4 regions of the Bacillus sp. D48C genome follow, and region 1 is predicted to be linked to each of the others. Evidence: riboswitches for the same ligand, from Rfam matches in the RefSeq annotation. Region 1 holds a riboswitch; each other region holds the start of a gene.
What was found. A riboswitch is a leader RNA that binds a small molecule or an ion and turns the genes downstream of it on or off. The one in region 1 is predicted to bind thiamine pyrophosphate.
Positions count from the first base shown of each region.

Region 2: it holds a riboswitch for thiamine pyrophosphate, as region 1 does, so the genes downstream of both, thiC (phosphomethylpyrimidine synthase ThiC) here and tenA (thiaminase II) in region 1, are expected to answer to the same signal.
Region 3: it holds a riboswitch for thiamine pyrophosphate, as region 1 does, so the genes downstream of both, thiM (hydroxyethylthiazole kinase) here and tenA (thiaminase II) in region 1, are expected to answer to the same signal.
Region 4: it holds a riboswitch for thiamine pyrophosphate, as region 1 does, so the genes downstream of both, tenA (thiaminase II) here and tenA (thiaminase II) in region 1, are expected to answer to the same signal.

Region 1 covers NZ_JBKFAQ010000007.1:232,500-240,067, forward strand. Annotated here, with positions in the region: gene ACLBXA_RS18640 (DUF3914 domain-containing protein) at 65-406, opposite strand; gene ACLBXA_RS18645 (esterase/lipase family protein) at 683-1,924, shown strand; gene ACLBXA_RS18650 (homoserine dehydrogenase) at 2,012-3,037, shown strand; gene pdxR (MocR-like pyridoxine biosynthesis transcription factor PdxR) at 3,127-4,575, shown strand; gene ACLBXA_RS18660 (D-alanine--D-alanine ligase) at 4,580-5,494, shown strand; TPP riboswitch at 5,568-5,673, shown strand; gene tenA (thiaminase II) at 5,801-6,490, shown strand; gene ACLBXA_RS18670 (DUF3937 domain-containing protein) at 6,888-7,151, shown strand.
Region 2 covers NZ_JBKFAQ010000003.1:290,324-297,891, forward strand. Annotated here, with positions in the region: gene ACLBXA_RS10280 (YkvA family protein) at 1-154, shown strand, start outside; gene ACLBXA_RS10285 (metal-binding protein) at 205-696, shown strand; gene ACLBXA_RS10290 (DUF4870 domain-containing protein) at 766-1,083, opposite strand; gene lldP (L-lactate permease) at 1,381-3,042, shown strand; TPP riboswitch at 3,114-3,229, shown strand; gene thiC (phosphomethylpyrimidine synthase ThiC) at 3,342-5,102, shown strand; partial or broken gene ACLBXA_RS10305 (arsenic transporter) at 5,358-6,715, opposite strand; gene ACLBXA_RS10310 (cytochrome d ubiquinol oxidase subunit II) at 7,027-7,568, opposite strand, start outside.
Region 3 covers NZ_JBKFAQ010000012.1:56,735-64,302, forward strand. Annotated here, with positions in the region: gene ACLBXA_RS23580 (YhgE/Pip domain-containing protein) at 1-2,226, shown strand, start outside; gene topB (DNA topoisomerase III) at 2,265-4,454, opposite strand; TPP riboswitch at 4,646-4,758, shown strand; gene thiM (hydroxyethylthiazole kinase) at 4,831-5,640, shown strand; gene thiE (thiamine phosphate synthase) at 5,646-6,314, shown strand; gene ACLBXA_RS23600 (anaerobic C4-dicarboxylate transporter family protein) at 6,431-7,568, opposite strand, start outside.
Region 4 covers NZ_JBKFAQ010000004.1:411,462-419,029, forward strand. Annotated here, with positions in the region: gene ACLBXA_RS14025 (ABC transporter substrate-binding protein) at 1-654, opposite strand, end outside; gene ACLBXA_RS14030 (ABC transporter permease) at 651-1,403, opposite strand; gene ACLBXA_RS14035 (ABC transporter ATP-binding protein) at 1,403-2,152, opposite strand; gene tenA (thiaminase II) at 2,121-2,816, opposite strand; TPP riboswitch at 2,899-3,001, opposite strand; TPP riboswitch at 3,062-3,173, opposite strand; gene ACLBXA_RS14045 (SH3 domain-containing protein) at 3,443-4,597, shown strand; gene ACLBXA_RS14050 (hypothetical protein) at 4,603-4,935, shown strand; gene ACLBXA_RS14055 (DUF3965 domain-containing protein) at 5,176-6,327, opposite strand; gene ACLBXA_RS14060 (CBS domain-containing protein) at 6,649-7,068, opposite strand; tRNA gene ACLBXA_RS14065 (tRNA-Glu) at 7,198-7,269, opposite strand; tRNA gene ACLBXA_RS14070 (tRNA-Asn) at 7,271-7,345, opposite strand; tRNA gene ACLBXA_RS14075 (tRNA-Ile) at 7,354-7,430, opposite strand; tRNA gene ACLBXA_RS14080 (tRNA-Trp) at 7,440-7,510, opposite strand; tRNA gene ACLBXA_RS14085 (tRNA-Thr) at 7,517-7,568, opposite strand, start outside.

The sequences.
Region 1 (7,568 bases):
GGTTGATAGAAACTTTATCACCCCCGAACTCTTTTTAGTTTGTAGACCAATCAAATATTATGCTTTACATTACTTCATTTAATCGAGTCTCGTTTGTTTCCTCAATCGCATTTGAATTTTGAACTGAATTATTTTGGGCTTCTTTTTCTTTACGAGCCTTTTGTAGCATTTCAAGGATGATCCATAAAGGAACACCTTTATCCTTTAACATCTTCCATAAATCTAATTCATTAAATTTATGCTCAGGCTGTTTCATTTCTTTTTCAGATGAACGAATATCAAACTTGATAGGATCATTTACTTTCTTACTTTCCAGTTTAGTAGAAGAGATAGTATTATGCTCAAGAGTAGATGGAGTTATTTTAGTAGGTTGAGATAATGTATGAATATTTGATCCGATTTGCATGCTTTTTCCTCCTTTTCAAGCAATGAGATTAGTTTTCTTATGGTTTTTAAATTTTTTTAACATGAGGAAACTATATCTAATTATAAATTCAAATAAACAGATTTACAAGTTGTATTGTAAAAAGTAAATGTTCACTTGAATTAATATTTATCAACAATTGTATATGTTTTCTATATATACAACGTATATAAAATACTTTACATTATGTTTAAGTTGTTAAAACATTGTGTTAATTTTTAGAAGAAAAATGTAAACGTTTTATTAGGGGGAGAAAGTATGGGGAAGTTATTTTTAAAAATATGTTTTTTCGCATTAGTGACCTTATGTTCATTTGTAGCGAAAATATCATATGCTGAAGAGAGGCAACCAAATAATTATCCTATCATATTGGTGAATGGATTTGCTGGATGGGGTAGAGAAGAAATGCTTGGCGTAAAGTATTGGGGTGGTGTTCATGATATACAGGAAGATTTGAAACGAAATGGTTATACGGTACATACCGCAGCTGTTGGACCTGTTTCTAGTAACTGGGATCGTGCATGTGAATTGTATGCGCAAATTAGCGGTGGCACAGTAGACTATGGTGCCTCGCATGCTGAGAAACATGGACATAATCGTTTTGGCAGAACTTATAGTGGTTTTACGCCGAATTGGAGTGAAACAAATAAAGTTCATTTAGTTGGGCATAGCATGGGTGGACAAACGATTAGAACATTAGTACAGCTATTAAAAGAAGGTAGTTTTGAAGAAAAGAATTATGCGAAAAATCACCCAGACACCAAAATATCACCACTATTTGAAGGCGGAAAATCATATGTTCATAGTGTTACAACATTAGCAACCCCTCACAACGGTACAACACTTGCGGATGGTAGTCTTCTGCTGCCGTTCGTTAAAGATTTACTCATTACAGCTGCGAGCTTTGGAGGAAACAATAATTTATCTTTATATGATTTTAAATTGGATCAATGGGGTATAAAGAAGATTGCTGGAGAGTCCTTTTTCCAATATAGTAATCGTATTCTAAATAGTTCACTTTGGAAAAATACAAAAGATATAAGTCAATGGGATTTAAGTACAGATGGTGCAAAGGAGTTAAATAATTGGGTAAAGACGCAACCGGATGTTTATTACTTATCTTATAGTGGACATGCATCACAAGCAGCACCTATTACAGGTTTACATTTGCCTCATATAACGATGAATAAAGTGTTGATGGGGAATGCATTTTTCTTAGGTTCTTATGCGAGATATGAAGAAAACCGTCCGTTAGTTGATACTTCTTGGTGGCAAAATGATGGTGTAGTAAATACCAATTCTATGATTGCACCAATTTCTAATGTTGCTGTAAATAATCATGAGTCATTACAGGTTGGAAAATGGAATCATATCGAAACGAAAGCGAATTGGGATCATCTCGACATGGTAGGATTAAGTGTTTCAGACTCGTTAGGTTTTTCTAGCATTCAAGAGTTTTATAGAACAATTGCTGAAAAGCTATCACGTTTACCGAAATAAGTAATAATAAAGCGCTCTCGATGGAATTCGAGAGCGCTTTATATTATATTGAAAGAGGGGTTTGGTAGAAAAATATGGGGGGATATTATGAAGATTCAAGTTGTATTATCAGGATACGGAACAGTAGGCAGAGAGTTTATAAAATTATTAAATGAAAAGTATTCATATATATATGAAACATATGGGATTCAATTAGTTGTAAGTGGCGTATTAGGAAGAAATATTGCAATACATAATGAAGACGGCTTATCTCTTCATCATTTATTGATGTATGGTGGCGGTACCGCTGCAATTGAAAAATATTTAGAGTATCATCCGAAGGAACGTGCAACAACTAGCATAAGTGGTACTGTATTGGTAGAATCAACAGTTACAAATCTTAAAGATGGAAATCCAGGGAAACAATATATGAAACAAGCGATTGAGAAACAGATGGATATAGTAGCAATTTCAAAAGGTGCACTCGTTACAAACTGGAGAGAAATAAATGAAGCAGCAAGAGGCGTAAATGTACGAATTCGATATAGCGGTGCAACAGCCGCTGCACTACCGACGCTAGATATCGGACAATTTAGTTTAGCCGGTTGCAGTATTGAAAAAATAGAAGGAATATTAAATGGAACAACTAATTATATTCTTACGAAAATGTATGAGGAAGATATGACATTTGAAGAAGCACTGAAAGAAGCGCAAAATAAAGGAATTGCTGAGACAAACCCTATATTAGATATAAGTGGTTCAGATAGTGCGTGTAAATTGTTACTTTTGACAAACAGCTTAATGGAAACAGAGAAAACACTTACTGATATACATATAAAAGGAATCGAGCACGTTACAAAACAACAAATACAAAATGCTAAGGAACAACATAAAATTATTAAATTAATAGCATCAATATATAAGGATGAGGGTGGCAATGTGAATTTAAATGTTGAACCGTGCGAAATAGAAAAAGATCATCCGTTAGCAAAAGTAAATGGGACCGAAAAAGGAATTACGTTCTTTACAGATACGATGGGACAAGTTACTACAATTGGTGGGGCTTCTAATCCACGAGGCGCTGCAGCTGCAGCTTTAAAAGATGTAATTAACTTATATCGAAAAGACTTGTAAGACCGTACCGCCCTTTATAAAAAATACATATGTCGTGGACCTTTTGTGAATGAAATAAATATGCAAAAATGATTGCAGGGGGTAAGGAATTGTTTAAGGATTTTAAAGTTGTTAAAGATCGTCCCGTTTATATTCAATTGAAAGATTATTTGAAGAAGATGATTATGAAAGGGCACTTGCTCGGGAATCAAAAAATCCCATCAACAAGGGAACTAAGTGAATTACTAAGTGTGAGTAGAAACACTGTACTTGCTGCTTATGCAGATTTAGAGCAAGAAGGACTCATTTATGCAGTTAAAGGAAAAGGGAACTTTGTTGCGAAGGTAGATATATCTAACACTTCGTCTGTTGAAATAGATTGGAAAAATAAACTTAATACAGTGACCGCATTAGCGGATGAATTAGATTTAATGAAACATGGTGTTCGTTGGGAAAAGGGAATGATTGTTTTTAATAGTATAGCCCCGGATGAGAAGCTATTTGATGTTGAAAACTTCAAAAGAGCTTTTCTTACTCGTATGTCCATTGAAGGGGACATCGTATTGAACTACGGATATGCAAAGGGATATAAACCGTTAATGAATTATTTACTTCATTACATGGAAATGAAAGGTGTAGACATTTCGAATAAAGATATTCTAATTACAAATGGATTTACAGAAGGATTGGATATTGTACTTTCTTCTTTATCAAAAAAATCCGGTCGTGTCATTTGTGAGAATCCAACTCACCACGCTGCACTAAAGCTGTTCCGTTTACATGGACTTGAAGTTCATGGGATTGATATGAATGAGGATGGTATTGATACGAATGAAGTTGAAAAAAGCTTACGTGAAAAAGATTTTGATTTTGCTTATTTAATTCCTTCTTATCATAATCCAACCGGTATTGTTACGAGTTCAGAGAAAAGAACGGAATTGATGAGGTTATTCTCGAAATATAAGGTTCCTATTATAGAGGACGGATTTAATGAAGAATTACGTTATTCAGGTTCACATTTAGCTCCCTTATTAACTTTTGCTGGAGCTGGCAATAATGTGATTTATATTAGTAGCTTTTCAAAGGTACTTTTCCCTGGTTTACGTGTAGGTTGGATTATTGCAGATAAAGAGCTGATTCATTATTTAGAAAGCGTAAAAAGAGCAAGAACAATCCACACATCTACGTTAGATCAAGCGGTTCTATTTCAATATTTACATGAGGGGTATTTTGAGAAATATTTAAAAAAGGCAAGATCGGTTTATAAGAAAAAATATGAGTTAGCTGTCGGCGCGTGTAATCAGTTCATTCCTTTCAAAAGAATGACTGGAGATGGTGGACTTCATTTATTTATAGAGCTAGAAGAGCATATGAATGCCCGCACACTTTTACAAAAGTGTTATGAGAAAGGCGTTACGTTTTCACCTGGAGATGTTTTTTACTCTGATGGAGAAGGGGCGAACACTTTCCGATTAGGGTTTTCGCGCTTGAAAGAAGAAGAAATAGTTCGGGGAATTAAAATAATTGGTGATACATTAAAAAATGAAATTTGGAGTTGAGAAAATGAAAATCGGTGTTATTATGGGCGGGGTATCGTCTGAAAAACAAGTTTCAATTATGACAGGGAATGAAATGATTGCTCATTTAGATAAAAATAAGTATGAAATAGTCCCAATTACATTAAATGAAAAAATGGATTTAATTGAAAAAGCGAAAGACATTGACTTTGCGTTGCTCGCATTACACGGGAAATATGGAGAAGATGGGACAGTTCAAGGAACACTGGAGAGTTTAGGGATTCCTTATAGCGGAAGTAATATGTTATCTAGTAGTATATGTATGGATAAGAATATTTCGAAAAAGATTTTACGTTATGAAGGTGTAGAAACACCAGATTGGATTGAACTTACAAAAATGGAGGATCTAAAGCTTGATGAGTTAGATAAGTTAGGATTTCCATTAGTGGTAAAACCAAACTCTGGCGGATCGAGTGTCGGGGTGAAAATCGTTTACAATAAAAATGAATTGATCTCAATGCTAGAAACTGTATTTGAATGGGATTCTGAAGTAGTAATTGAGAAGTATATAAAAGGTGATGAAATTACATGTTCCATTCTGGATGGAAAACAGTTACCTATAGTTTCAATTCGACATGCAGCCGAGTTCTTTGACTACAATGCAAAATATGATGATACTAGTACAGTTGAGGAAGTTATCGAACTTCCAGCGGAAATTAATGAACGTGTAAATAAAGCGTCACTGGCTTGTTATAAAGCATTAAAATGTAGTGTTTATGCAAGAGTTGATATGATGGTGAAGGATGGAATTCCATATGTAATGGAAATTAATACATTACCAGGGATGACACAATCAAGTTTATTGCCAAAAAGTGCAGAAGCAGCGGGAATTAGTTATAGCAAACTATTAGATATGATTATTGAAACATCATTAAAAGTTAGAAAAGAAGAAGGGTTTTAAGGGGATTATATAACTAATTCTTTTGACAGTTTCACGAAGTATGCTATGATGAATACATTATAAAAACAAAATATTTATCCACTAGGGGGGCCTTTTATAGGCTGAGATCAAATGTGATTTTGAGACTCTTAGTACCTGATCTGGTTAATGCCAGCGTAGGGAAGTGGGAAAGACGTTGCTATTTAATGAGTAAATAAATACTGTCAATTTCACTTTCTTTACGCCTGTAAAGAAAGTTTTTTTATTTTACAGCTTTAATAATTGTGGATAAATACTTATATTTTATACATTATTGGAGGGATTTAAATGACTTTTTCACAATCATTACGTAAAGAAGTAGATTCAATTTGGGAAGCGAGTTTTAACCATCCTTTTGTAAAAAAACTTGGTGAAGGAACGTTAGATTTAGCTAGTTTTCGCTATTATGTGCTTCAAGATTCATATTATTTGAGTCATTTTGCTAGAGTACAAACTTTAGGAGCTGCAAAAGCTCTTGAATTAGAGACGACAGCTCGTATGGCACATCATGCTCAAAATACATATGAGGCCGAGTTATCTTTACATGAGAATTTTGCTAAAAAGCTAGGGATAACAAAAGAAGAAAAAGATAATTTTATTCCTGCGCCAACTGCATATGCGTATACTTCACATATGTATCGTGCTGCGTATGAAGGGCATTTAGGAGATATCATTGCAGCAATTTTACCTTGCTATTGGTTGTATTACGAAATTGGGGAACGTTTAAAAGAATGTCAGCCGGAAGAGCCAATTTATAACGAATGGATTTCTGCTTATGGATCTGATTGGTTCCGTACGCTAGTTGAAGAACAAATTACACGGTTAGATACTATTGCTGAAAAAGTAACAGAGGCAGACCGCAAGCGTATGAAACAGCATTTTATTATTAGCAGTCAATATGAATATTCATTTTGGGAAATGGCTTATACATTAGAAAAGTGGCCAGTGGATACAGACGTAAAAGACGTAATTGGATAAAGAATAGAAGTAATGTTAGAGATAGGTATGGATCATACCTATCTCTATATTTTTTCTTGTCAAATTTGCGTAAAGTCATTAGTGCTACGGATATGGTGAAATAGAATATCGATAATTTAGCTCATTTAATTGTCTACGCATTAACTGGATAAACTTCTGTCACATTTATTTTACAATTAAAGAACGTAAATGTTGGTGGTATGAAGTTAAATAAGAAAAGAAACCCGAGCTGTTAGCTGTAACGGAGTTGTGTTTTCTTTGCAGGAATTTCTAAGTTAACATGAAGTGCTGTTCATACAATATGCAAATTTGCATATTGTATTTTTTTGAGTTCTTTGTGTGTTAAAATAAAATATAGAGATATATAAATATAAAGAAGCAAAAGCAGGAATATCCAATGAATTTTGAGAGGTGTTATATGTTTACAAATAAGAAATTAATTCGATTTGGTTTATCGTTGTTTGTATTTTTAGGGATAATTAATTTTACAATCAGCTATTTCCAAACATATCTTGAAACAGCAGCAGATATTAAATGGGTAATTCCAGAAATTTGGAAAACTATTTTACTAGATGTTCCTCAAGGTATACTTGTTCTTTTAGGCGCAATTGCATTATATGATTTCACAAAAGAGGCATCACAAAAAGACGCATCAATCTAAGTGTGTCTTTTTTCAATTAGAAATTTCATAGAGAGCTTTGCTGGAGAAATAGAATAAAAAGCCCTAATTAGGGCTTTTTTCTTTATAGGAATTTCTTAACCGTCATAGAAACCGGTTACTTAGAGGTGTTATAGCAAAGGCATTTACAGTACAAGAAAATCTAAGTGATATATGGAAATATATAGGATTTGTCCGCGTGATTATTGAGAAATTAATTGAGCTTAGTAAGTATGAAGATATGACGCTAGAATTTATATTTTATAATTTCTATTTATAAAAATGAGCCCATAGTAAAAATAGGTATATGAACAAGGTGCATCATCTAGTGATAAGTCATACTTTGTTGGTGTACGTATTGAACTTAGTTTATAGCGCTATTTCTACTTAGATGTAACGAACAGAAATATAGGGAAGCAT
Region 2 (7,568 bases), on a different contig from region 1:
CTATACGGATGATTTAGGGGCGTTAACGGCCGCACTAATACAGGTGTCGTTATACGTCAATGAAGATGTGAAAGATAAGGCACGAGTGAAGTTGGCAGAATGGTTTGGTTCGGATATAGACACAACATTTATCGATCAGAAATTAGGTCAATAGGTGAAATCTGTCATAAGGTGACAGGACGAACGTAAGCGAGGAAGTGCATTATGCCATCAGGAAGAACGCATACGAAAATAAACTTAATATCCCTTCCGGTTGTTTTGTTTTTGCTCTTTTCGTATGGATTAACAAATTTTGATTTTTTATTAACTTTTGCAATTGGTTTTTTAGTAGGTACTTCATTTTTAACACCAGATTTAGATACGTACAGTAATGCTTATAACAAATGGGGTTTCTTACGTATATTTTGGTATCCTTATAAGAAAGTAATGCCACATCGATCTTTCTTTACGCATACGATTATACTTGGTGATGTGATTCGTATTGCGTACATGTTAATCGTCTTTTCTCCATTTTTATTCCTATTAAATGTAATCGCACTGGATGGTAATTTGATAGAAATTGCGAAGAAACATGAGGTTGAAATTGTAACGTTCTTAATGGGAATTGTTGTGGCAAGTACGCTCCACATTATAGCGGATAAGGTGAATACGCGCCGAAAGAAAATGATGAGAAAAAAGAAGAAACGCAGAAGATAAAGTAACTAATCGGGAAAAGGACCCTTGCAATTTGCAAGGGTCCTTTTTTAAACAAACGTTTGTTTAAAATTAAGCTTTCAGTACTTTAATTCCTTTTACAATGTTCCAGATGAAGTAGTATAAGCTGATGATTCCGCAAATAGCTAAGACAATCATTGCTCCAATTCCAAGTGTTACATCTGGTTGGTCAGATCCTATGCCCATAATTCCTAAAATGGTTAAGCCGATAAATGTAGCGATACTTGGAATGATGTGTGTCCATAGAGCACGTTTTGCGTGTGGCTTTGTTTCAGCGTCTCCTACAATCCAAACGATAATAGGGAATAAGATAGGGGCAAATAGTACACTAAAGTATGATAACGCAGCTAATATTTTATTTCCGTTCATATATATCACCTCATGAATAATGTCTGTTGTTATACTATTATTATGCAATAATTTAGTTAAGCTTTCTATCGATGAACATTACAAGAACATGACGATTTTGTAAGATTTTTTTGTTAAATGATAAAATTTTCAAAAAAATCTTTTTTAATGGAAATTGTTATGGTACAGTATAAATGGAAGTTGTTGAAAACGTTTTCTTAAACGTTTTTTATTTTTAGGCTTAAAGGTATGATGACCTGATAGTCTATTGATAAGATTGTATTTATTTAAAAGGGGATTCTTTAGGGGGAGAGGACAATGAACACATGGACACAAGTTTATGATCCGTTCGGTAATATTTGGATTTCAGCAGCAGTAGCACTTATTCCGATTATCTTTTTTTTCTTAGCTTTAGCGGTTTTTCGCATGAAGGGGTATGTGGCAGGATTTATTACAGTTGTACTTACAGTTTTAGTAGCATTATTCGCTTATAAAATGCCGTTCACGATGGCAATGGCAGCAACCGGGTACGGTTTTTTGTACGGGTTATGGCCAATTGCTTGGATTATCATTATGTCGGTATTTTTATATAAAATTTCTGTAAAAACAGGTCAATTCGATGTGATTCGTGCATCGGTATTATCGATTACGAACGATCATCGTTTACTCGTTATTTTAATTGGATTTTCATTCGGAGCATTTTTAGAAGGAGCGGCAGGGTTTGGAGCGCCAGTAGCGATTACAGCAGCGCTTCTTGCTGGTCTTGGGTTAAATCCTTTATACGCAGCAGGTCTTTGTTTAATTGCAAATACTGCACCAGTGGCGTTCGGAGCGATGGGAATTCCGATTACAGTTGCTGGACAAGTAACAGGTATTGATCCACATAAAATTGGACAAATGGCTGGGCATCAATTACCGTTCCTATCATTATTTGTTCCATTCTTTATCGTATTTTTAATGGATGGATTTAAAGGGGTAAGACAAACGTGGCCTGCGTTACTTGTAGCAGGTAGTTCATTTGCGATTACGCAGTTCATTACAGCGACGTTCTTAGGACCGGAACTTCCGGATATTACGTCAGCACTTGTAAGTTTAGTGAGTTTAGCACTGTTCTTAAAAGTTTGGCAGCCGAAAGAAATTTATCAATCCGGGCAAGCAAATAATGAGGTAGCAGCAACAACGACAGCAGCATCGATGCCGAAATTAACGTTTGGAAAAGTAGTGAAGGCATGGTCCCCATTTATCGTATTAACGGTTATGGTAGTCATTTGGAGCCAAAATTTCTTTAAGGCATTATTTGCTCCAGGAGGGGCTTTAGAAAGTCTTGTATTTAAGTTTGAAATTCCAGGTCTGCATAATCTAGTAATGAAAGCAGAGCCAATTGTAAATAAACCAACGCCTTACGAGGCAATTCTAAAGTTTGATGTATTATCGGCAACTGGAACAGCGATTTTAATTGCTTGTATCATTTCCATGTTTATTTTGAAAATGAATGTAAAAGATGCAGTAGTGACATTTAAAGAAACGTTAAACGAATTAAAAATGCCAATTCTATCTATCGGATTTGTACTAGGGTTTGCATTTATCGCAAACTATTCTGGCCTATCTTCTACGTTAGCGTTAGCATTAGCTGGAACAGGCGGACTATTCCCGTTCTTCTCACCATTCTTAGGCTGGATTGGCGTATTCCTAACAGGGTCTGATACGTCTGCGAATGCACTGTTCTCGAATTTACAAGCCATTACAGCGCAGCAAGTCGGCGTATCTGAAGTGCTTCTCGTTGCAGCAAATACAACAGGCGGTGTAACAGGTAAAATGATTTCCCCGCAGTCGATTGCCATCGCTTGTGCAGCAGTTGGTCTTGCTGGAAAAGAATCGGATTTGTTCCGTTTTACAGTGAAGCATAGTTTATTCTTCGTAATTATTGTTGGTATTATGACGTATGTACAGGCATATTATTTAACGTGGATGATTCCATAAAAAACAAAAGAAATAAACTTTGAATTTTTCAGATTATAGTGTATGATGGGAAAGTATTGAAAATTAAATCAGTGATAAACTAGGGGTGCCTAACGTATGCGTAGGCTGAGAGAGAAGCGCGTGAACTTCTTAACCCTTTGGACCTGATCTGGCTCGTACCAGCGTAGGGAAGTTAACGGCTTTACATAATGATGTCTTTATGAGCCAGGTCCTTATTTTTTTATGGACCTGGCTCTTTTTATTTTGGCATGCGCTGGCCATATCTCGTCCTTGTCACGAACAGGGGGGCAACAAAATTTATGAAACAATCTGTTTCAGCTGAGCAAATTGAATTGAAATCGAGTTTACCAGGGAGTAAGAAAGTATATGTGGATGGACCACAAGAAGGTATGAAAGTGCCGATGCGTGAGATTGAACAAAGCGAAACGAATGGCGTCCCAAATCCACCAATCCGTGTGTATGATACGAGCGGTCCTTATACAGATCCTGCGTATAAGGTCGAGCTGGAAAAAGGCATTCCAACGCCGCGCCACTCCTGGATTATGGGGCGTGGTGATGTAGACGCATACGAAGGGCGTGAAGTAAAACCAGAGGATGACGGTGTGAAAGTGGCTTCGAAACATGCACCTGTTTTCCCGCAAATGGATCGTAAGCCGCTTAGAGCAAAGCAAGGTGCAAATGTTACGCAAATGCACTATGCGCGTAATGGCATTATTACGTCTGAGATGGAATACGTTGCGATTCGTGAAGGGGTAGAGCCGGAGTTTGTTCGTAAGGAAATCGCAGAAGGCCGCGCTATTTTACCAGCGAATATTAATCATCCAGAAGCTGAACCGATGATTATCGGGCGTAACTTCCATGTGAAGGTCAATGCAAATATCGGAAACTCTGCTGTATCTTCTTCTATTGCAGAAGAAGTAGAGAAGATGACGTGGGCTACTCGCTGGGGTGCAGATACGATTATGGATTTATCTACAGGTAAAAATATTCATACGACGCGTGAGTGGATTATTCGTAACGCGCCTGTACCAGTTGGAACTGTACCAATCTATCAAGCGCTGGAAAAAGTAAACGGAATTGCAGAAGATTTAACGTGGGAAGTATATCGTGATACGTTAATTGAGCAGGCGGAGCAAGGCGTTGATTACTTTACGATTCACGCTGGTGTATTGCTTCGTTACATTCCAATCACGGCAAAGCGTACGACAGGTATCGTTTCACGCGGTGGTTCGATTATGGCGCAGTGGTGTTTATTCCATCATAAAGAAAACTTCCTATATACTCATTTTGAAGAGATTTGTGAAATTATGAAACAGTACGATGTTTCGTTCTCTCTTGGAGATGGATTACGTCCAGGGTCTATTGCAGATGCAAATGATGAAGCACAGTTTTCTGAGCTTGAAACACTTGGTGAATTAACCAAAATTGCTTGGAAACATGATGTGCAAGTTATGATCGAAGGACCTGGACACGTACCGATGCACTTAATTAAAGAAAATATGGAGAAAGAGCTTGATATTTGTCAGGGCGCGCCGTTTTACACACTTGGGCCACTAACGACAGATATTGCACCAGGTTATGACCATATTACATCGGCGATTGGAGCTGCGATGATCGGTTGGTTTGGAACGGCGATGCTTTGTTATGTAACGCCGAAAGAACATTTAGGTTTACCGAATAAAGATGATGTACGCACGGGTGTTATTACGTACAAAATTGCAGCGCATGCGGCTGATCTTGCGAAAGGACATAAAACGGCTCATCAGCGTGATGATGCACTTTCAAAAGCACGCTTCGAATTCCGTTGGCGCGATCAATTTAATCTATCTTTAGATCCTGAACGTGCGATGGAATATCACGATGAAACGTTGCCTGCAGAAGGGGCAAAGACAGCTCACTTCTGTTCAATGTGTGGACCGAAGTTTTGTAGTATGAGAATTTCACATGATATTCGTGAATATGCAAAAGAAAATGATTTAGAAACGACAGAAGCAATTGAAAAAGGAATGAAAGAGAAAGCAGAAGAATTTAAAGAAGCTGGTAGTCATTTATATCAATAACACGTTACACCTCTTTACTTGATTGATCACACTGTAGTACCTAACTTTATTATAGAAGAATCCCCATTTGCTAAGACGGTAGCAAATGGGGATTCTGTTGTTTATCCCGCTATTTGTGGGCAGTAAGACCCCCACCTCAAAATTCAGCGGAAGCAAAGAAGTTAGGTCGGGGTCGGGCTGCCCGTAAAAGCCCGATTGGTTAGGGCTAATAATCAGTGGGGGATGAACAAAACCCCCACTGATTAAAGTTTCACTTTATAAGGCAAAGAAGAGGTGTACCCAGTAGAATAAGAGGAATAGTGTGACGACTGTTGTGAGCGGGATAACGATAAGGGATACACTTAAATAGTCTTTCCATTTTACTTTAATTTTGTTTTGTTTCAGAATATACATCCAAATGAGTGAAGCTAGCGTACCAATTGGTAGTAATAGTGAACCGATGTCACTACCAATGATGTTTGCGAGATAGATTGTTTTTAATGTGACTGGATCTAGTCCCATTTCTGTTAATGTGATCGTACCAATATAAGGGCAGGATGGTTATTGAAGACGTTAGAGAGGATGGATACAAGTCCGCCCATCGCAAAGCTAGCATAGAGTAGATGCTGATTCACAACTGGCTCGAGCCATTGTACAAGTGCAGCTGTTAATCCTGCGTTGTGGAGTCCGTAAATAATGACGTACATAGAGAAGGCGAAAATTAAAATGTGCCACGGTGTCTTTTTCAAAATGTCGACAGGATTTGTTCGTAAGTAGTACCATCTCCAAATGAGAAGAACGAGTGAACCGAGTACCGCAACGATTTCAATTGGTATGGATAAGAAGGATGCAACGAATAGAAGACAGCGCATAAGGAAGACAAAACCTAATACTTTTAACATGAATCTTGTCCGTTTTTGTTTCGTATCAACAGAATTATTTCCTTTTAGTGGATGGAAGTTTTTCGTGAAAAAAATTTCTTCAATATCATATGAAGAAACAGGTAATTTTTTCGGAAGTTTTTTCTTCAAAACTGTATACATGAGCCATGACATAAATAATAAGCCTAATGTTGCAGGTACAAACATCATAGCAGTATGCATATAAAGAGTCATATTAACGATATTTAATGCAATTAAGTTTACGATATTACTTACACCAATTGGTGCACTAGACGCAGTAGCGATTAAAGCGCCACTTAATAAATAAGGAATTTGTTGATGTGGTTTTAATTGAAGGTTTTTTAGAAGAAGAATTAAAATTGGAGTTGTAATTAAAATACTGCCGTCGTTATTAAATAAAAGAGTCATAAGAAAACATAGTAATTGAATATACCAGTATAAACGGTGACCGGACCCTTTTGCTAAATTTGCTAGTTTCGCTGCGGACCAATGGAAGAAGCCGAAGCTTTCTAATATAACTGCCATAACAATAGTCGCTAATATTGTTATGGAGGCTCCTCCTATTTTACTAACAATATCTATGACGTCTGGTTTTGACACAAGTCCAGTAATTAGGATAATGCCAGCACCGATTGCTGCTGGCCACGCCTCATTTAAACCTCGAGGCCGCCAAAAGATAACAATCATTGTTAAGAAGAATACAATAATAGTAATCCATATTTCAATGCTCATATTTTGCCTACCTTTCTATTTTCCCTTAAACAGATGTAGCTTGTCTCAAGTTTATATTGGTAGTATATTCAGCAAAAAATAAGAAGAACTAGACGTATAACGAGATGAAGCGAATATGTGTTTTTCATGCTAAAGGACAAGTGTCACTAGTAGTGAAATAACTATTGTGATAGGAGTCTATAAATCGATTGGGCAGTAAGGTAGGAAATGAGATTTATATCAGAAATTTTTAAAATATATCGACTTAACGACAAAATATAACAAGAGGAGTCTATCCCAAAATACCTTTTGGAACAGACTCCAAGGCTATATTATTTTTCCTTCAAAAAAGTACGATCCTTCAAGAATAAATTCCAGAAGAAAATAAATCCTGGTAATAAAATTGCAATCCCAATTGCGTATAGAATGAGCAGTGCATAGAACGTTTCTTTCGTTGTAAAGCTTGTAAATACAGTTACGTCAGGGTAAATAATATACGGTAAATGCGCGACCCCGTAAGCATAGCTTGCAAATGCATATTGAGCGACGACAGCTAAAACAGCAATGCGAGGGAATCCTAGTGTGTTATACTTCTTGTTTGTCCACCAAAGGGACGAGTATCCGATAACGAATAGAACAATAGAAACTGTAAACCATGGGAATTGCTTTATTAATCCTTGCATAAGCCAATGTGTTTCTGGATCCATTACAACGAGAGCGATAATCGCCGTAACAAGTGTTGCAGGGCCAAGTATGATGGCATTCCTTCTATAAAGTTTGTATGCATCTTCTGAACCTTGCTCTCTCGCAAAATCAGCAAGAAAGAGAGAGGAGAGAAATAGTTCAGACGTTAGTCCGAAGAGCATATAACAAT
Region 3 (7,568 bases), on a different contig from region 1:
AAGGCGTTAGATGATGCGACTCGAGCAGAAGATATTGTGAAAGTGGCGCAAAAAGATTTACCTGTTGTAGAGAGTGTAATAAATGATGGGCAGGAAGCATTGGCGAATTTAGATAAGTTCTTTGCAAGACAAGATCAAACATTAAAAAACGCTCCAGGAACGATAAGAAATGATTTAGTAGTAGCAAAAGGCGTTATGGATAGTGCAGCTGTATTTACTAACTTTTTAATGAATCCAGGTGTGGATTTAAATATTCCTGATTTCTCTGGAATGAATGGATTACCTGAATTCCCTGCAAGACCGGACCTTTCTAAGTTGAATAATGACGGATATAAAAGTATAGCGCAAAATATTAATCAAACAGTAAATAATGTTTTAAGCTCATCACGTGCAGGAACAGCTTATGGGAAAAGTGTTTTAAATGGATTGCAAAATGGTCAGTTTGATCCAGAACAAGCAAAGAAAGATTTAAATGCAGTATCAAATCAATTGCAAGCTCGTACAGAAGGTATTTCGTATCTTATTAATGTATTTACTGAACTTCAAAACTCAGCGACGACTGATTTTGGAAAAAGCTTTTTCCAAGGGCGAGTGGATCGCCTAACTAAGCTGAAAAGTGGTATGGAAAATGCAAACAACGGTATTAAAGATATTGTAAATGTTATCGGTACAGGACAAGAAGTAAAGAAAGATGTAACAGATGTAGCAAATCAAAAATTAGATGCAGCAAATGCATTAATTGATCAAGCTGAAAAAGATTATAATGAAACGTTTGTAGCAGATTATAAAAAAGCAGTTAGCACAGTAGATCAAGCTAAAGCTAATGCGAATGAAATATACGATAATGCAAAAGCTGATTATGATAAAGCGAAAAATGGTCTAGAAAGTACTAAATCTAGTGTCCAAAAAGCACTAGAGGATGTACAAAACAAAGGTATTAATGGTTTAGAAGGTTCGAAGGAAGCCTTGAAAAGCTTAAATGGTCAATTCCAATCTGGAATCGGTTTAATTGATGATATGATTCCAGTTCTAGAAAGTACAAATAAGGTTTTAGCGGATGTAAATAGTGATAAAAACCTTAATAATGGAATCGCAAAATTAAATAAAGCGAAAAGTAGTCTGCAAAAAGGTGTAGATGCAACGAATAAGGGGATTACACTTCTTAACAATGGACAGAAACCTACAAAAGATGTAATTGAAAGTATTAACAATGCTGCGAAGGGCGGATCAGCTCAATTAACAGATGTATTATCGACGTATGATTCAGAGATTGTACCTAACTTCAATACAGCAATTGCTCGTACAAAAGAGATGTCGAAAAATACAACTCAAATTTTAAACGATGCAGACAAAAAGCTTCCAGATGTTAAAAAGTTACTAGAAGATTCATCAAAAGGCTTGGTAGACGGTAGAAAGAAATTAGTAGACATTAAAGCTGAAATGCCGGAGACTGAGAAAAAGATTAAAGATTTAGCAAATAAAATTCGTGATTTTGAATCTGAAGAGGATTTAAAAGACATCATACGCTTATTGAAAAACGATGTTGAGAAGCAAAGTGATTACTTTGCGAATCCAGTAAATTTAAAAGAAAATAAATTATTTGCGATGCCGAACTACGGTTCAGCGATGTCACCATTCTATACAGTGCTTGCATTATGGGTAGGCGCATTATTAATGGTTTCATTATTAACGGTAGAAGTACACGAAGAGGGCGCGAATTATAAGAGCCATGAAATTTACTTCGGACGTTTATTAACATTCTTAACGATAGGTCTTTCACAAGCGTTTATCGTATCGATGGGAGATATATTCTTACTCGGTACGTACGTAGTCGATAAGTTCTGGTTTGTGTTATTTAGTTTATTTATTGGTGGAGTCTTCGTTTGTATCGTATACTCACTCGTTTCTATTTTCGGAAACGTTGGGAAATCGATGGCGATCATTTTACTTGTACTGCAAGTAGCAGGATCGGGCGGAACATTCCCAATTCAAATGACACCAGCGTTCTTCCAAGCAATTTATCCGTTCTTACCGTTCACGTATGCAATTAGTGCAATTCGTGAAACAGTTGGCGGAATGCTTTGGGATATCGTAACACGAGATTTACTTGTGTTAAGTGTTTTCGTAGTAGTTATGATTGTTGCTGCGTTATTACTGAAAACACCAATTAACAAATCAAGTGAAAAATTTGTTGAGAATGCAAAAGGAAGTAAAATCATTCATTAAGAAAAGGTTCCTACCGAGAGCGGTAGGAACCTTTTTGTTTAATCGAACTTTAGTTTTTTTAATGCGTCTGCGAACGGGTTGTTTAATGGTTCTTCTTCTTTTTTCTGTTGTTTCATATATTTTTGAACGTCACGTTTATCAGCTTTGTTTCCAGATTCTTTTTTACGTCGCTCTTGGAATGTTGATAATTTCTCGCGATAGCCACATTTACATGCAAAGATTTGACCTGCACCTTCACCACGTAATTCTAGTTTCTTCTTACATTGCGGACAGCGAGCGTTTGTTGTACGAGATACATTTTTACGATGACCACATTCACGATCTTGGCATACGAGCATTTTTCCCTTTTTGCCGTTTACTTCTAGCATTGGTTTACCGCAGTCTGGACAAGACTTCGTTGAAATGTTGTCATGTTTATATTTTTTATCACTCGATTTAATTTCAGAAACAATTTCTTTCGTATAGTTCTTCATTTCAGAAATGAATACTTCTTTTTTCAGCTTACCTTTTGCGATAGCCTCAAGTTTTTGTTCCCATTCACCAGTTAGTGTAGGGGATTTTAACTCTTCTGGTACTAAATCAAGTAATTGACGACCTTTTGATGTAATGTGAATATCTTTACCACGTTTTTCAATTAAGAAAGAGTTGAAAAGTTTGTCGATAATATCTGCACGTGTCGCTACAGTACCTAATCCACCAGTCGATTTTAACGTATCAGCAAGTTGTTTATTTTGCGTATCCATATATTTTGTAGGATTCTCCATTGCTGAAAGTAAAGTTGCTTCATTAAAGCGTGCAGGTGCTTTCGTTTGACCTGATGTTTGCATAATTAACTTTACAGTTAATGTATCGCCCTTTTCGATGTGGGGTAGAAGCTGCTCTTTTACGTCATCAGTTACATCATCGTCTTCAAATCGATTTTCGTATACTTCCTTCCAACCAGCATGTAAAATTGTTTTTCCGCGTGCAATGAACGTTTCACTACCAACTTTGGTACGTAATGTTAGTTGCTCGTATTCGAATGCTGGGAATAAAACAGCTAAGAAACGTTTTACAACTAAATCATAAATTTTACGTTCTTTATCTGTGAATGCTGAGAAGTTAACGTATCCTTCTGTTGGAATAATCGCATGATGATCGCTTACTTTACTATCATCAACAAATGATTTATTAGCCTTGATAGGCTTTTGTAATACTTTATGTGCTAAAGGACGGTACTCTCCAACGCCACATGCTTTTAAACGTTCTGGAAGTGTTTCAACGATATCAGATGAAATGTAGCGTGAATCTGTACGAGGGTACGTTAGCACTTTATGTTGTTCATATAACTTCTGCATAATGTTTAATGTTTCTTTCGCAGAGTAACCGAACTTTTTATTTGCATCACGTTGTAATTCAGTTAAATCGTAAAGACCAGGAGAGAATGACTTCTTCTGTTTTTTATCAATTTCCACAACAGTAGCATGTTGTTTATCTAAACCTTTTACAATACCATCAATTTTTTCTTTATTAAAACTACGGCTATTGCCATTTGCATCTTGCCAAGTAAGTTTGAGTTTCTCCATCGTTTGAGCTTCGATGCCGTAGTAAGTTTGTGCTTTGAAGTTCTTGATTTCATCTTCACGACTAGCAATCATAGCGACAGTAGGCGTTTGTACACGACCGCAATTTAACTGAGCATTAAAGCGAGTCGTTAAAGCGCGAGTTGCATTAAGACCGATATACCAGTCAGCTTCTGAACGTGCAACTGCTGAAGCGTATAAATTGTCATAGGCTTTACCTGGTTTTAAATTTGCAAAACCATCTTTAATTGCTTTATCGGTTACAGAAGAAATCCATAAACGTTTGATTGGTTTGTTTAGCTTAACTTTATCGATGATCCAGCGTGCGACTAATTCCCCTTCACGTCCAGCGTCTGTTGCTACAATAATTTCATTTACATCTTTTCTAAGTAGCTGACTCTTTACAGCATTAAACTGTTTACCAGTTTGTTTAATAACCGTTAATTTCAAACGCTCTGGTAGCATCGGTAAATCTTCTAAATTCCACTGTTTATATTTCACATCATAGCTTTCTGGATCTGCTAATGTAACGAGATGACCTAAAGCCCAAGTTACAATATATTTACTACCCTCAAGATAGCCGTTTCCTTTTTTATCACACTTCAGTACACGAGCAATATCTCGTGCAACGGAAGGCTTTTCAGCGATTACAACGCTTTTTGACATATTAAAAACATCCTTTCAAATTTCCATAAGTTAAATATAGCATACATCTTCTTGAGATTCAGTTTCGCTTCATATTTGAGCTGTTTTTAGTGGAATGAACAAAATCCTCACTGATTAAAGTTTCACTTTATATAGAAAAGTAAAGAACTTGTTATTTTACTAGAATAAGAGTAGACTTTGAAGTAGATGAATAAGAAACACATGGGAGTTTGTGGATACAAACTGAGAGTATGGCTACTAGTCCGTCATTGACCATTTGAACCTGTTGGATAATGCCAGCGTAGGGAGAGTGTAAAAGCACATGTTCAGGCACTTTGCGTACGCGCGAAGTGCCTTTTTGTGTATCTCCCATCATTATAGTTAGGAGATGAAAAGGATGAATATGAAAGAAATTAGTAAAGTAGTGGATTTGGTGAGAGAATCTAATCCGCTCGTTCATAATATTACAAATGTTGTTGTAACAAATTTTACTGCTAACGGTTTGTTGGCACTTGGGGCATCGCCTGTAATGGCGTATGCAAAAGAAGAAGTAGCAGAAATGGCTAGCATTGCTGGAGCGTTAGTATTAAATATGGGAACACTTCGTCCTGAGGAAGTAGAAGCGATGTTACTTGCTGGTAAATCAGCAAATGTGAACAATGTGCCAGTACTATTTGATCCAGTTGGTGCAGGAGCAACTTCGTATCGAACAGAAGTTGCGAGACATATTCCAGCCGAAATAGATTTAGCAATTATCCGCGGCAATGCGGCTGAAATAGCAAACGTTATTAATGAGAAATGGGAAATTAAAGGGGTAGACGCTGGTACTGGAAATGGCAATGTTGTAAGTATTGCAAGGCAGGCAGCAGATGAACTAAATACAGTTGCTGTCATTACTGGAAAAGAAGATGTTGTTACAGATGGAGAGCGAACTGTTCTTATTCGAAATGGTCATCCTATTTTAACAAAGGTTACGGGAACAGGGTGTTTACTAACTTCGGTAATAGGAGCATTTGTAGCAGTAGAAAAAGATTATGTAAAAGCAGTAGTAGCCGCATTAACGTTTTATGGTGTAGCTGCGGAACTGGCAGCTGTTAAAACAGTAGAAAAAGGGCCAGGTAGTTTCCAAATTGAATTTTTAAATCAATTAGCGAATACAACTTCAGCTGATATTGAGAAGTATGGGAAGATTGAGGAGTTAGAGTAAGGGGGATGAAACATACGATGCGCATTGAAACAAAGAAAATGTCTAAGTTATTACAAGTGTATTTTATTATGGGAAGTAATAACTGCACGAGGGATCCTTTAGCTGTATTGAAAGAAGCGTTAGATGGTGGAGTGACACTTTTTCAGTTTCGCGAGAAGGGGGAAGGTTCTTTAATCGGAGGAGATAGAGTGCGCTTTGCAAAAGAATTGCAGACGCTTTGTAAGGAATATAGTGTTCCTTTCATTGTAAATGATGATGTAGAATTAGCCATTGAATTAGATGCAGATGGTGTTCATGTAGGACAAAATGATGAAGGGATTACATCTGTTCGTGAAAAAATGGGAGATAAAATTATCGGCGTATCTGCTCATACAATTGAAGAAGCACGCTTTGCAATCGAAAATGGAGCAGATTATTTAGGTGTTGGACCTATTTTCCCAACGAGTACGAAAAAAGATACGAAAGCGGTTCAAGGAACGAAAGGATTAGCTTATTTTAGAGAACAAGGAATTACAGTGCCAATCGTTGGTATTGGTGGGATTACAATTGAAAATACAGCGGCAGTTATAGAAGCGGGTGCGGACGGTGTTTCAGTTATTTCAGCAATTAGTTTAGCTGAATCTGCGTATGAAAGTACGAGAAAATTAGCTGAAGAAGTAAAGAGAAGTTTGTAGAAAAGGACATGTAGTATTTTAAGTGCTACATCGAGAAGTAGACTGCCCAAAAAATTTAAACAAACATTTGATTAAAAAAGCACAAACCTTTTTAAATAAGGGTTTGTGCTTTTTCTTTAAAACATAATAGAAATTAAAAGCATTCCAATTCCGATAGAAGTAAATGTTGCAATTAAGCCTGGAATCATAAAGCTATGATTTAATACGTATTTACCGATACCTGTTGTACCAGTACGGTCAAAGTTAATGGCAGCAACGATTGTCCCGTAGTTTGGAATGAAGAAATATCCGTTTACTGCAGGGAACATCGCAATCAGTAGTGCTGGTGGAATACCAAGGGATAGTCCAAGTGGCATTAAGGCACGTACTGTTGCTGCTTGGCTGTACAGTAAAATAGATAGAATGAATAGTGCGATGGCAAATAGCCAAGGTGCACTTGTTACTAAATGCTGAATAGATCCTTGAATCATATTTAAGTTTCCATTAAAGAAAGTATCTCCCATCCAAGCGATACCGAAAATAGCAACAACTGCTGTTGCTCCTGCTTTAAAGACGTTACCAGACACAATGCTTTCTACATTTGGTTTACAGAAAATAATAATAAGAGCCGCGATAGTTAACATAACCATCTCAATTGTGTTCGGCATGGAAAGACGGGCTAACTTCCCATCAACTATCCATCCTGGACGAAGTGCTTCAAATGAACCAAGAAGTACAACAAGGAAGGTTCCTACAAGGAAAAGGATAACTGATAATTTGGCGCCCTTTACACCTACAAATTCTTTTTTCTCTTCAAGCTTAGGAATCATTCCTTCTTTTAATCGTTTTAAGTATTCAGGGTCTTCATTTAATTCTTTTCCCATCTTACTAGCAACGAATGCTGCTAACATACAAGCAATGAAAGTAGAAGGAATACTCACTTTTAAAATATCTAATAAAGTGATTTTATAGTCAGCTAACATTGCTAAAAGAGCAACTGTGGCAGCTGAAATTGGGCTAGCTGTAATTGCTTGTTGAGAAGCGATTACGGCAATCGACATTGGGCGTTCCGGTCTAACCCCTGATTCACGAGAGACTTCTGCAATAACAGGAAGTACAGAATAGGCAACGTGACCAGTACCTGCACATAGTGTGAATAAATAAGTAACAATTGGAGCAAAAAAAGTAATACGCTTTGGATTTTTTCGTAATGCTTTTTCAGCTAGGTGAACAAGATAGTCCATTCCTCCAGCAGCTTGCAAAGCACCAGCGGCT
Region 4 (7,568 bases), on a different contig from region 1:
ATTCGGTACACCATAATCTGCTGGATTAAAGTACGCTGGTTCATGACCTTCATGACGCATAACAGGTACTTCATGGTTAATGTATGCCCCTGTTACCGCATCCACTTTTTTCGTAATTAATGCTGGTACTAAATCAAAGCCAACATCGACTACTTTCACTGTATCTGGATTACCACCAGCTTCTTTTACCATCGTTTTTAAATACATCTCACTTAAAGGTGTTCCAGAATATCCAACTGTTTTCCCCTCTAAATCTTTTGGCGATTGAATGCCTGCTGACTTCAGTGATACAACATGATTTAATGGGGAACGTACGACAGCTCCAATTGATTTCACTGGAATTTGTTCGTTTGCTTTTGCCATAACAACATCTGGTTGATAATATAAGCCAACCGTTACTTTTCCTGCAGCTGCTAAAGTTAATGGATCAGTCGGATTAGAAGGGAATTTAATATTCACCTTTACTCCTTCTTCTTTAAAATAGCCTTTTTCAATTGCTGCATAAATAAAGCTATGTACCGCATTTGGGTACCAATCAAGCATGACCGTTATTTCTTTTTCTTTTTTACTCTTATCTGATGCTGAATTACTAGAACATCCAGCAATCATTGCAACTAATAATGTAAACACAAAGATGCGTTTTAATAATTTCATGAATGCTTCCTCCAACTAATGAATTTCTTTTCTAATATCGAAATAAGGATGACGAAGAAAATAGCTAGTAATGATAACAATACAATGGGTGCAAATACACCTGCTCCGTCTAACTGCGTCATCATTCTTTTACTGAAATATCCTAACCCAGCTTGCGCACCGAGCCATTCGCCAATTGCTGCTCCGATAACACTAAGCGGAACTGCGATTTTTAAAGCTGAGAAAAAATAAGGAAGAGCAGACGGCAATTTTAATTTAAGAAAAACATCTTTTTTCGTTGCCCCGTATGTAACTAAAAGCTCTTCCCATTCTTTTTTCGTACTGCGTAGTCCATCATACGTATTGACCGCAATCGGGAAAAACGTAATTAAAACCGTAACAACGACTTTACTCCAAATCGTATATCCAAACCATAAAACGAAGAGCGGAGCAAGCGCTGTAATAGGAATCGTTTGTGAAGCGACTAATAATGGATAAAATGCTCTCTCCATCCAATTACTCGCGTTCATTAACATCGCTAGCCCTACCCCAAGTACGATAGAAATTGCCACACCTATTAAAACGACATATAATGTTGCCGGCAAATGAACCGTAAATAATATATCTTTTAGTTTCCATATCTTCATTACAATCGCAGACGGTGACGGTAAAATGTACATTTCATCTACGATCCTTGCGCCTACTTCCCAAAAGGCAAGTAAAATACTAGAAAGTGTAAGGGCAGGTAATAGCTCCTTCAACCGGTTCATCATACGAGTACCTGCCTTTGTAACATACTAAGAAGCTCATCTTTAAGCGCTAACACTTCAGGTTTATATAAATCTTTTCTTGTTCGATTACAATCAAGCGGTACAACCCTCTCGGTTAAAGTAGTTATCGGTTGCTGCTCTACTACTAAAATTCGATTAGAAAGAAACAACGCTTCTTCCACATCATGAGTGATAAATAAAATTGTTTTTTCCCACTCTTTCCATTGTTCAAACAGCCATTCTTGCAAAGATGCCTTCGTTAAAGCGTCCAACGCGCTAAACGGTTCATCTAACAACAATACCTCCCCACCTGTTAATAAAGTCCGAATAAAAGATACGCGTTGTCTCATACCACCAGATAAATCTTTCGGATATTTTGTCTCATACCCTTGTAAGCCAAATTTATGTAGCAGTTCCTTGGCCTTTATTTGTGCTTCTTTCTTCTGTACACCTTGACACTCTAGCGGCAGAGCAGCATTCTCAATAATCGTTCGCCACGGCAGGAGCATATCTTTTTGGGGCATATACCCTACAGGATGGCTCTTCGTTTCTGTCAGCTCTATCTGCCCAGTACTTACTTCTTCTAAACCTGTAATAAGGCGAAATAGAGTACTTTTCCCGCATCCACTCGGTCCGATAATACTTACAAACTCTTTATCTTGTATAGAAGCATTTAATTCATTGATGATTGGTTTCTCATCATAATGAAAAGAAACATTATGAAACTGTAGTATGTTCTTGCTCCTCAAATCCCCACATCTCCTTACGATAGGACATATCCCAGAATAAATATTCAAATCGACTGGAATATAGGAAAATCTCCTCTAATTGATCTAGCTCTTTTTCAGACTTTCCAACTGCCATTTCATTTAATAAATCGATTAACCAAATACAAAGGTTACCGTATTCTTCAGAACTATATCCTTGAATCCACTCACCAAAGAACTCATGATCTCTTGCTCCAGAAATATCATTTAAACGCTTTCCAATTTCCCAGTAGCTCCACATACATGGAAGAAGTGCTGCTATTAATTCCGCAAGTGTGCCATTTTGAGATACAGACATCATGTAATTTGTATAAGCCAAATTTTTAGCAGATGGCTTTGCAGACTCTATCTCCTCTATAGAAATTCCCAGTCTTTTTGCATATTGTTTATGGATTGTCATTTCTCCATTTAATATGCCATCAATTTGTTCAGCAAATTTCCCCATTACTTGTGGATTTGTTGCTTTTACAACACCAATCGCATATAGCTTTGCATAATCTAACAAATATAAATAATCTTGAATAATGTAATACTGAAACTTATCTTTTTCTAACGTGCCATCCCCCATACCTACTACAAACGGATGATTATGACTCATCTCCCAAACTGGTTGTACAGTTTCTAATAATCTATCGCAAAATTTCATTTCGCTATCCCCTTCCGGTATGTGTATTTAAATAAAAAACCACTTCTAAATAAGAAGTGGTTACAGCAAATAAAATTATAATTTATTCGTTGCTCCACTTCCCTTCGCTAGTATTACCTAGATCAGGTCTGTAAGGGTTAAGGATTATTCCTCTCTCAGCACAACAAGCACCCCTAGTGGTTTCAATATGAAATTTTTAAACAAAAAAGCCCCGTTTCTATACGCAAAGAAACGGGGACTTATTATTAGTGTCCGAATTGCTTCCCTACGCTAGCATAATCTAGATCAGGTAATGAAAAGGATCAAAGGCTTACGGCCTACTCTCAGCTGGCAACACCAGCTCTCCTAGCAAACTATGAAATTATCACTGTCAGTATAACATCGTAATAAGACATCATCAACTGTTTTAATTTTCTCAATTGTCAACAAAATAACAAAACTATATAATACTTATATTCTATCTTAGAAATTATTATCCTAATTAATTGGATAATAAGGAATCATTATCCTCAAAAAATTTATTTTTATATTGATTTCATATTACATTTATGTGAATACACCCACTATATTATATCTTTATACTATAATAAAATTACAACTATACAACTAGAGGAGGTCTCTATTATATGAATATGAAAGCTACTGCTTTAACAGCAACTACTGTAGCGATTGCTTCTTTACTTCCTTCTATGGGTGAAACAAATGTACAAAAAGCAAACGCTGAACAATTATCTAATATTAAAACTGGGTATGTCAAAGTCGATCAAGTAGCATTACATACAGAAGATAGCGTAAAAAGCACATCAATTGATACAATTCGCTTTAATACAAAAGTGAACATCCTTGAAATAACTAATGGTTGGTATAAAGTATCTGTTCATAATAAAGTAGGTTATGTACAAAAAGATGCTATTTTACTAAAAAACAAACTTCGATCTAATGATCAATACATCGTCAATGCTAATGCATTGAACGTTCGCTCCGAACCTAATTTAGAATCTTCCATTTTAGATGTATTACCAAATGGCAAGTTCATTACCGTTCAAGAAGATCAAGGCGAATGGTATAAAATATCACATAATGGCCAAACAGGTTACGTACAAAAAGCATTCATCTCTAATGGTTCACAGCCCTTAGTAAAAGGAATCACCGTTCAAAATAATACAAAATATACTGTTGCAACACCTAATCTGAATGTACGTAGCAACACTAGTACAAGTAGCGCTCTACTCGGTTCATTACAAAAAGGTACACAAGTACAAGTAGTAGAAACTGCAGGAACTTGGTATAAAATTCGTTTTGGCACAGGATACGGATATGTAGCAAAACACTATGTAGTACAAAATCAACCACAAGCCAAAACAGATCAGCCTTCATCTATTCCAGCTGCTTTCAAATTCCCTGCTCAAGGAAGAATTAGCTCAACCTTTGATATACGCTGGGAACAAATGCATTATGGTATAGATATTGCAGCTCCAGGGAACGTCTCTATCCAAGCTGCTGCTGCAGGTAAAGTTGTGAAATCTTATTATTCAGCTAGCTATGGCAATGTTGTTTTCATTGCGCATCAAATCAATGGGAAATTATATACAACTGTTTATGCTCATATGAAGGATCGCACTGTACAAGCTGGTGATCAAGTACAAACTGGACAATTAGTAGGTCATATGGGAAACACAGGTCATTCATACGGGCAACATCTTCATTTTGAATTACATAATGGAGAATGGAATTTTGAAAAAACAAATGCAGTAAATCCACTGCCATATTTAGTTAGGTAAGTTGTATGCCACGCAATATACCTCTTATAATTGAATACGTAGCCTTTTTAGGTTTAATCTGTTGTTTAATCATTTACAATACAAACATTGTATTTTTATCTATTATTATTGCTTTTGTTGCATTAGAAATTATGATGGAATCATTTCAAGTGCAACTAAAACAAAAAATTGCCCATATTTATAACGCTATATTTCTTTTGAGTGCTCTCATAACAAATATAATTAGTAATGGCTTTTATTTATCTACTGTATTTCCAATATTCTTTATGGCTGTTTTATTATTTGTAGCTAGATATATTAATGTCCCTTATAACCAAAAACAAGAACAAGAAGCTTAGAAAGAGGAGACACTGTGTACCAATCTTTCAAAGATACTCCAATAAAATACATATTGAATTTGTATAAGAAAGCCAATACTTTTTTTGGTATACAAGGAAGTTATACTGCACAACTTCTCCTATATGGAATGTTGTTTCTTGTCTTAATCACTTTCTCCTTGTTTTACTAACAAAAAAGGATCTCACATAAACTGGAGATCCTTTTTAATTTATATTAATTTTTCATATCGAAAATATTGTTTATCCACAAGCATATTTTTCATAAATAAAGCTCAGATTATATTTTTTCTCTAAGCTCATTCGTTGTTCGTCATCGCACCAATAGAAAAGAATATCATGAATCGTTGCGTAACGCTTATTTTTAAGAAATAGCCTAAAGAATGATGGTAAACAATCATGTAATTGTATAAATATATAATTGCGTAGTGTTTCTTCTTTATATTCAATGCCCTTACAAATATACAGTAATTCTTCACAATAATATGCATGCTGTGGAACTTGTATCATTTCGAAAAATGGCACATAAGATAGTAGCTTTCCAATAAAATGACCGTATCGATCCATTACTCCTAGCGTCATATGCTCCATCATTTCTTTCATCACATATAAATAATCATCTACATGAGTTGTCTTTAACGGGTCTAAGCGATCGGAAATTTGAGATAATACAGCTCTTTGACATGCTAAAACTGCCTGACTAGGTCCATAATATGATAGGAAATCTGTACACTTACGATATTTACGTAATAAATCATGTGTATATAAATCATATACGAAAGTATTACAATACATTGCTAAACTCATCATATCACTATTTAATTGCTCTTTTGATAATGATTTCGCTCTCTTGCACATATAAAAGAATGTAAACTCCAATACTTCTTTATGAGATAATAAATGTTTACAATCGGTTATACATTTCTCATTAAATTTAACTCTATCCCAAATTTCAATATCCCTATCTGTCAGTTCACCTATACGATATTTAATAATTAAATAGTTTAAAGCAACTGATTGCGTCAAAAGATCCCATGTTTCATATTCCAATGAAGTATGAACAAACTCAGCTAATCCTTGCGCTATCATAAAAGCATTTGCCTCTTCATACCAACCAATCTCTTGGCATAAGCGAAGAATACGCACTAAAGTTGGAATTTCATCTTTATGAAACTGCGGTAAATTCTTTACTTTATTCATGCCATATACGATAAATGCCGCTAAATTTTCTTCTTTATAAAATTCTTTCTCTTTCCATACTAATATAGTTCGTTCTTTCCCCTCACCTTTTGGGTGACAAGGTACAAGCAAAGAAAATAATTCAGCGAAATTATTTGGTTCTATATATGTATCTGTAACCAAATTCCAATTTGGATCGCCCTGTACAGCCTTCATATAATTCCCCTTCCCTTTTCATCTATGTAGGAAATATTAATTTAATATCGAACCATTAAAAATTAATATTGTTATATTCAAAATCTCTCATAATACTTATATCTATCAGTATATCATCTTTTCTCTTATTAAAAATTAAGAATAACAAATTTTAATAAACTGTCGAAATTATTCACCATATACTTATTATATAATGCCTCAGATACATCACGCTAATATATTAGTTTAATCCATATATACTAGAATAATGCATCTGAACTTTATATATAATTTAGCTCTTTATGAGTGACCATTAAAATCTCGGTTAATTAAAGTTTCAATTTATTCTGTATGCTCTGAGATTTCGCTCAAGGCAAATCCAGCTTGATCATCTGCCGATTCCCTTATAGCTAAATCTCCTAGTGCTAACATGCCAATAAGCTGACCACTATCAACTACTGGTAACCGTCTAATTTGATACTGTGCCATTAGCTCTGTAGCCTTTTCAATAGAATCATTTGGAGAAACTGAGATAATATTTGTTGTCATTACATTTGTAATTTTATTAGATCCAGGATGTTTTTCAGCAATTCCTCGAACAACTAAATCTCGATCAGTAACAAGCCCAACAACTTGCTCATTTTCAACAACAGGAATTAATCCAACCGATTCTTCCTTCATTTTTACAGCTGCCTCATATACATTGTCTAGTGGTGTACAATGTACAATATGGGTACTCATTAAGTCTCTAACTTGTGTCATTATTTATTTCCTCCTTTTTATACATACCATAGCTTTTCCAAAATTCCTTTATTTATTTCTGGAAAGTAACATTATAAAAAGGATTAACAAAATAAAAAAGAGCCAGCATAATGCTGACTCTTTTTTGTATGACCCGTACGGGATTCGAACCCGTGTTACCGCCGTGAAAGGGCGGTGTCTTAACCACTTGACCAACGGGCCATGGCTCCGCAGGTAGGACTCGAACCTACGACCGATCGGTTAACAGCCGATAGCTCTACCACTGAGCTACTGCGGAATAATATATGGTGGGCCTAAATGGACTCGAACCATCGACCTCACGCTTATCAGGCGTGCGCTCTAACCAGCTGAGCTATAGGCCCATATACTTACAGGGGCAGTAGGAATCGAACCCACACTGGAGGTTTTGGAGACCTCAGTTCTACCTTTAAACTATGCCCCTAAATGATGCCGGCTAGAGGACTTGAACCCCCAACCTACTGATTACAAGTCAGTTGCTC